One region of the Xanthomarina sp. genome, then DNA from elsewhere that is predicted to be linked to it. Evidence: riboswitches for the same ligand, from Rfam matches in the RefSeq annotation. Region 1 holds a riboswitch; the other holds the start of a gene.
The links. Region 1 has a riboswitch for S-adenosylmethionine ahead of VKY41_RS01950 (hypothetical protein). Riboswitches for the same ligand answer to the same signal wherever they lie in the genome.
Positions count from the first base shown of each region.

Region 1 (4,080 bases):
CCTTCTTTAGCCACACTATAATCTAAACAACAAATATTATCCCTAAATACAGTTGGCTCTTCGCCATCTTTGAATTCCAACCAATAGTGACCAAAAAAGACCATCTTATCATCCTTTTTGTAATAGTTATTATCTTTTATGGATGTTGAATCAATTTTTATGTTTGGAAGATTTTTAATTTCCTGAACACTCATTTCCTTGTAGGTCTTATTCTTTAAGTCTTCCCACCATTTAAATCGCATTTCATTACGACGATGCTTGTACTTATCTAAGAAACCCTCTCCTGGAATTGTAATTTCTTTTCCTTTTAAGGTATTTTCAATCGCTCTGTACAATGCTCCTTTTTCGGTTTCCGATTCACGAATTAAAGCATCTGTAAGTTTGTTGTTTTCGAGATTATTTTTGAGATAATCAATACTATCATAATCCCAACAAGCATGAACGGCTCTAAAAGTTTCTGTTTCATAAAACAAAGGCAAGGTTTTAAACCACTCTAAATACATTTTAAATTCCTCTGGCCTGTCTTTAAAATGTTCTATTGTTTTGATATGTTGTTGGGTGTTTTTTTCTGAATGTTCTCTTAAATACTCTCCGTTGGCATCTTTCAAATGAAAACATAGCGCGTTATATTCATGGTTACCCATTAGGGCTATGGCAGTTCCATTATCTACCATATGCTTTACAATTTCTAAAGTTTCTCTATTTTTTGGCCCCCTATCAATATAATCGCCCACAAATAATACTTTCCTATCAGGATTTGGGTGGGAATAAAACTTGTGTTCCTTAGTATATCCTAACTTTTTAAGTAACATTTCTAGCTCATCTGCATGGCCATGAATATCTCCAATTAAATCAATCATTTTTTATTATTAGGTTGTTAGTTTTCGTTTATAAAGGTTGAATATAAACATCCAGTAGAAAAATTACAAAGGAACTTACTCTTTGATTTCAATATTTATAAGTTCAAAACAAATCGGCATAAAGCATCCCTAAAAAACATATTTAAAACGAATTTTCTTACAAAAAAAGTAGGATTTTTAAAATTTATTTCTTATATTGAGAACTCTCATTAAGAATCACATGAGGTGATAGCAACCTGCCCTAGCAGGCGAAGGTGCTAAAAACAATGAGCCTAACTTTTAGGAAAAGTATGTCAACAACCCAATTTCTTACTGATTTTATTACAACGTGTTTATTATAAACTAATAAACATAATGAGCCGTGTGTTCAGAAACCTAAAGTTCTAACAAGAACAGCTAGCTTTCTGTTGTGCAACGCTCTCAAATGAAGCCTGTGCTTGTATAGGTCCCTTGTGGTCTAGCTATATCGCATGCGCATAAACCATGAATTAATTTAAACCTACAAACTATGACAAATTTAACTTTCAATGAATTATTAAAAGAGCACAGGGACCTTCTTGATGATTCTACTTACGTTAATGAATTTGAATTCTATACAAGAGGAAAAACAGATGCCGAAAAACTTCAAAACCTCTTATTTATCGAAGAAACATATTGGATTTATGATTCAAGTTGGGACAATATAACTCTAAAAAGCGCAATTAGTATATGCCTGTAAGACTTAAAAATATTGAAAATATCATTCTAAAGAAGAAAAGCGAATCAACACTTGCATCGATACTAATCGAATATGCCACCTTAAGTCAAAAATTTGCAACCGCAGATAGTCAATCTTGGTATTTTAAGCAAGCTCAAGAATCGACAAATAGAAAACTAGAATCCTTACTAGAACGCTATAAAGAAATCCGAAGTTTATTTAATGAAAACAGTATAGACTACTTCATTCATAAAATCAATAAAAACAATTCCCATATAGCTCATCTCAAAGAAAATGGCATGAACTCTATAAGCTATTTAACCTGTACCTCATTGTCTGATGAAAATGCATTTATCACAGAGCTCATTCGCCTTAAAAGCAAAACAAAAACACTTATGCCTATAGACTATTATTTACAAAAGCCTGAGGAATTATTGATACTTATAAATTAATCATTAAAACCCAAGAAACTATGACCTTAAAAGAACTCCTACAAAACCATACATGGAAAAATGTATCTGCTAAGTTTTTAGAAATCTATCCTGAAGCCGAAGAAAATATAAAAGGCTATGAAATGGTTTTTGAAAGATTAAAAAAGATGCAACCTGAAGAAAATGATTTCGCCATTATAATTACAAAAGAAACGGATGAAGATGATGACTACTTTGAAGTTTCCGGTCTGCATAAACATCCAAAAACCAAAGAAGAAACGTATCCGCAAGAAATAGAATTTACTCCCTGGAGACAATGGTTAGGAATGGATATTTACCAAGCCAGTTTAGATAATTTTTCAGAACAGGAAATTGTGGTTCACTGTCTTTACGAAATGACTTTTGTAAGTTTTTCAGAAGAGGAAATACAAAAAGTACTCAAACGATAAGTAAGTGAGCGTATTAACTAACAAAATTAATTATTAACCAACAAAAATTAAAATTATGAAAAAAACGGACAAAACTAACAACCGTATCACCTTAGGAGGTGTAGATTACCCAAAAAACAATACCGCCGTTATTATGATGGGTGCTTTGGGAACCAAGAAAAAAGAAGTCGTAGAGGAACTACTTAATATAGAAGGAGAAGTATTTGGCTACGAGCGTGGCTTTCAAGACGTTTTAAAATCTGAAAAAGCGATAAACTATGCTAAAAGCATGAATAAACTAGACATTACAGCACTTGATATGTCAGATCCTATAGATATAACTAAGGCATTTAACGCGCTAAGTGACCATCCAGATTTTAATAGAGGAATGCCGCGTGAATTATCCTCTAAAATTGCATTAAGCGATAAAACCAATAAACCCAACCTCATCTTTTTAGATAAAGTTGGTGATGCCATAAACTATATTAATCTGTCCTTTAGTTTAACTAATAAAAGCTATGATTTAAAAGACATACACATCGTTTGGATGATCGAAGATTACCATAAGGTTGTTAAGAGGAATAAAACTGCTGATGGAATAAGATATCCCGACCTCATGTTAGAATCGACGCATAAAGGCATTGCAGATACTATGGAAAGCATTCTTACAGATCCATCTTATAACAAATATATGGATGGGGATATTTGGATTATTTTAGACAATAACGAAAAGATTCGCATTAAAGAAGCTGGTAAAGCCATAGACAGGACATTATTAACTCCTGAACTAATGGAAATAATTGAGCGTTACAAATTGAGCGTAAACCCCCAAAAAAATAAAACATCTAAAAAAGAAAAGAATAGAGAAATAAGAGAGAGGCTTTATCGTGAACAAAAGCAAGGTGATGTGGATGAATTATGGGATGAGATTGCTAAAAAATACTATTAATAGGATATCACAAACTATTTAATCATTTAGAAAGAACCTAGTAATAATAAAAAACCTCGATATCATGATGATATCGAGGCTAGTTTTTTGTGACCGGGCTGGGGCTCGAACCCAGGACCCTCTCCTTAAAAGGGAGATGCTCTACCAACTGAGCTACCAGGTCTTTCAATTTGTCTCGCTGTAACGAGGGTGCAAATATAGAAGCTTTTATTAATATTCCAAACCTTTTTTTAAAATTTTTTTCTTTTTTTCTTTTGTTACTTTGCAATGCTTAATAAATACTATAATCTTAGATTTATGAAAATTATTTTAATAGGATATATGGCTTCTGGAAAGTCGTTAATAGGTAAGGAATTAGCTGAGTTTTTAAAATTCGATTTTATAGATCTAGATCAGTTTATAGAAGAAAAGGAAGGGAAAACTATACAGGAAATATTCTCAGATAAAGGCGAGATTTTTTTTAGAAAAATTGAACACACTTATTTAATAGAAGTTTTATCTTTAAAAAGTAATGTTGTTTTGTCTTTGGGAGGAGGTACTCCATGTTTCACCAATAATTTGCAACTAATTTTAGATAACCAAAATCTGAAAACTTTTTTTCTAAATGTTCCAATTAATGAACTTTCAAAAAGATTAATGGCCGATAAAGAGAACCGACCTTTAATACAGTATGTATCTTCTGAAAATGATATGTTGGAGTTCGTAGGAAAGCATT
Region 1 is NZ_DATGNR010000012.1:48,540-52,619, forward strand. It holds gene VKY41_RS01945 (metallophosphoesterase) at 1-860, opposite strand, end outside; SAM-I-IV-variant riboswitch at 1,062-1,160, shown strand; gene VKY41_RS01950 (hypothetical protein) at 1,369-1,578, shown strand; gene VKY41_RS01955 (hypothetical protein) at 1,569-2,009, shown strand; gene VKY41_RS01960 (DUF6557 family protein) at 2,030-2,437, shown strand; gene VKY41_RS01965 (hypothetical protein) at 2,493-3,365, shown strand; tRNA gene VKY41_RS01970 (tRNA-Lys) at 3,456-3,528, opposite strand; gene VKY41_RS01975 (shikimate kinase) at 3,663-4,080, shown strand, end outside.

Region 2 (4,080 bases), on a different contig from region 1:
AAAACTCTTTATAGATTTATACTATCTGTTCCATTAGATTCAGACTCATTTAAGCCTCATTCTTTAATTCATAAACCAAAATTTGATAACATATGTATTGCTTGGGGTTTATCAACATATGACAGTTTAAAAAGTGCTCAAGAAGCACTTCAAAATCTGCCAAAGAAAACAAGAGAAAAGTTTACTGCGATAGCAGTAAGTGAAATCACTGATGATGATGGTATTAAATATCCAACAAAAAACAAAAGACATTATACATTCTTCCCTAAAAAAGAAGTTAATTTATTAACTAAATTTGCACTTGTCAACCAAGATGAAGAATAACAAAAAAATATTCGACCTTAATCAATTTGAAAAAATTGAAGATATCATTTTTATAGATGAGCCTATTCTAACTCACTATAAAAGAAATGACAAGCATTTTCTTTTGTATTTAGTGGATACATTAGAAAATTCTGATAATTATTTAATGCTTGAAGTAGAAGAAAGTTCTATATATAATTATCTAACTAAAAATTTATCACTTCGTAAATTAATATTACAAAATAAGAATATTGGATATTTCCTAGAACAAGATTTTGAAGGAAACATTTTAAATTTAGATATTATTCAGACTGACCTTATTGATAATAATTATCTTCCTTTAGAAGATTCATTTCTTGAATATCGACCTTCAGAGAATTCATATTACTTAGATTTCATAAGAAATTATGAATCGACATCATATTTAACAAGTTTAAGGCAAGAAGCTTTTTATGTAAAATTTGCGCCAATTAATGCTAAGTATTCAGATACAATTGGATTAAACGAATTAGCAACTGACCTACTTTCAAACTTATCAAAATCTTTTAAGAATTTTTTGAAGGCAGATTTTTTTGTTGCTTTTAAAGAACTAAAAACAGATAATAGTAAACTACATAAAATATTCAATCGAATCCTTCCTGATTTGGACTTTCGAATGGTTGATTTAAAATATGGGAGTTTTGAAGTTGGTTTGGCTGTTGATAAAGTAATGAAAGGTGCAATAGAGGATAGAGAAATAAAAGATTGGGCTTTAGGTGTTGGTTATAAGTATAAAGATATAGTTTTAGATGCGGATTATGATGAAGAAACTGTTAATCTTATATTAAACGAATATGACGAAGAAGATAGAAAGAAAATTTTTAACCCTATTTTCAAAATAACTCAAAATCCAAATTACAGTCTTCAAATTAAAGACTCCAAAAAAGCAAAGTATTCTACCATTCGAGTTAAAAATAAATCAGTAATTGAAAAGATTATTCCACCAACTAATTTAGTTGTAAAATTAGAAGACAGAAAAGATTATGAAATTGTTCAATTCACAACATTAGTTGATAAAAACAGTATTAGTCAAACAGTTAAAATAGAAAACACTTTATTCAATTCTACTGACAATACAGATGTTTTACTAACTAATAAAGAATTTGAAAAATATGGATACGATGTCAAATTTGAAATTTCGATTCCTCTAAATATTCGAGCGGTAAAAGACACAATATATTTAACAGCGAAATACGATGATTTAGAATTTGAAGTTGTTTATCATTCCGATAAAATTGCAGAAGGAATGGAAAAAATCACATCGAACATATTTGAATATATACTAAATAAATCGGAATAAAACCTGTGGTTAACGGCATGTATAATAATAGCTAGTACTCGCCTACTTACGAAAATCCTCTTAGATTTTCTATTCGGTTTCTGTTTGCTAAATTAGTTGATAAACAAGATATGTACTATATGGTAACTTGTTACTTACAAAACTGAAAAATGATAATACAACACGCATTAGTAAATTGGGATTTGGAAAACCTAAATCCAATTTTTAAAAAATCAAAGACATTAGTTTTAGGTTCATTTAATCCAAATAAACCAGACCCAAATCAAATTACAGATTTTTATTATGGTAGAACCACAAATCATTTTTGGAAAAGTATAGCCAGAAACATGAATTTACCTGAAAATCATTTCACGAACAATCTTCAAGACAAAATAGTCTGTATGAATAAATATAGATTTTTCTGTTGCGACATCATTAACTCCATTGAGTTAGAATGTGCCAATGAAGAAGTTCTAAATCAATATGTAAATGAACGCATTTACACTAAATATGAAGATAAAGAACTCTTTCGAGTAAGAAGACCGTTTAATTTTAATAATCAATTATTTTATAAAACCTTAGAGTTTAATCATCAGATAATAGAGCTTTTAGAGCAAAATAATATCACCAAAGTAATCCATACATTAGGTAATCGTCGAATTGAGAATAATTTAATTGCAAGACCATTAAATATTAATTTAGGTTTTAATCCATTTGTTACACAAATTATTAATACTTGTAATAACAATGAAATTGAATTTGTTTCCACTTCTTACAGTCCATCTCAAACTGCTGTTAACCGTGGAGGTCAAGATTATAGAGATAATTTAGATAATTGGATTAATCAACATATATTGTGTTTAAAAAAAAGCTTGCGGAACTAATTAAATTCAAATTGAGGAATGCAGAATGAGTCAAGGTTGATGTTAGATTTATTAGAGCATTATAGATTATTATCAAACCACCACTTAAGAGATACCAGATGAGCTTTTAAAATAACTAAATTGTGGTTTTCATTATGGGCAAAAAAATTTCTTGTGGCTTCCTCGCCTTTGCTATCTTTTGTTTGCTGTAGTGAGTTTCCAATATTGTTTATTATCCTTTTATCTAATTCATTTTCAATTTTCTTGACTGACATATCCGTTATATCAATGCCTAAATCAATAAAAGCTTGTTTTATGATGCTAAAATCATCATCAACTTTTATTCTTTGAACAGGTTTGTTAATCTCTAATTTATGATTATTTCTTACAGTCTTTTTGCTTTTAAAAGAATTAAAAAAACTGAATAATTTTTGAATGGCCATAACTTTTTTGTTTTATTAAAAACATCATCAATTAAATAGGAGAGTTGCACTTTATTTTGACAGTCAGTCCACATCATTTAACCACCGTGGACTCTCGTCTCGGTTGGTATCTTATAAATTAAGATTCTTGAAGTATAAATTATATTATAACTTAAATGTAATAGAATTTTTGAGAAATTACGAATTAGGATGCAAGCCTTTAAGATAGTACCTCATAAATTAAGGGCATGTTCCCCAAATAGGTTTATTTATTGTCATTAAAGGTGAGTCTATAGAGAAATGTTGTGGTTCTTGTGTGAAATTAGAAACACACCATGAAGATATATTTTGATTAAATGATTGAGCAGCGTTAAACATCTGAATCATTTCAGTAACATTGCTTGTGTCCCAACTTCCTATGTCTTGATTAAAAGACTGTGCATTTGCAAACATCCAACCCATATTGATTACATTACTTGTGTTCCAATTCCCAATGACTTGATTAAATGAATGTGAGCTTGTAAACATAAGACTCATTGTTCTTACGTTACTTGTGTTCCAATCCCCAATATCTTGATTGAATGAATATGAGTTTGCAAACATGGCATACATTGTACTTACATTGCTTGTGTCCCAATTTCCAATATCTTGATTAAATGAGTGTGCGTTTGTAAACATACTAGCCATTGAGCTTACATTACCTGTATTCCAATTTCCTATATCTTGATTAAAAGATTCTTGGTCATAAAACATACCATGCATGGTAGTTACGTTGCTTGTGTCCCAGCTTGTTATGTCATAATTTATTGGGTAAACAATACCGCTGCTATTATCTCTAAATAGTGTGTGCATGTTGGTAACAAAAGTTGTAGCGACTTTAGAGAAATCTTCATCATTGATAATCATCTGTCTTAATACCTGATAATCTACAACCGTGTATAATTCCCCGTTAATTTCACCTATATCTCCAATTTCTGCCCATTCTTTAGCCTTAATAGTACTGCCATTGGTGTCTAAATAGACAGGGTTGTCTGTATTGTCATTACTACTATTATCGTCACTACTGCAATTAGTAAATGTTATTATGGATAAGAATAAGATGGTGAATGTGTTTAAAAAAAAATATTTGTTTATTGTTTTCATAATAAGTTGGTTAGTGTAATAAATATAAGAT
Region 2 is NZ_DATGNR010000078.1:36,235-40,314, reverse strand. It holds gene VKY41_RS10640 (hypothetical protein) at 1-324, shown strand, start outside; gene VKY41_RS10635 (hypothetical protein) at 314-1,642, shown strand; gene VKY41_RS10630 (hypothetical protein) at 1,792-2,505, shown strand; gene VKY41_RS10625 (hypothetical protein) at 2,565-2,927, opposite strand; SAM-I-IV-variant riboswitch at 2,970-3,066, opposite strand; gene VKY41_RS10620 (BspA family leucine-rich repeat surface protein) at 3,147-4,049, opposite strand.
Region 2: linked by a shared signal. The riboswitch ahead of VKY41_RS10625 (hypothetical protein) and the one ahead of VKY41_RS01950 (hypothetical protein) in region 1 are both predicted to bind S-adenosylmethionine.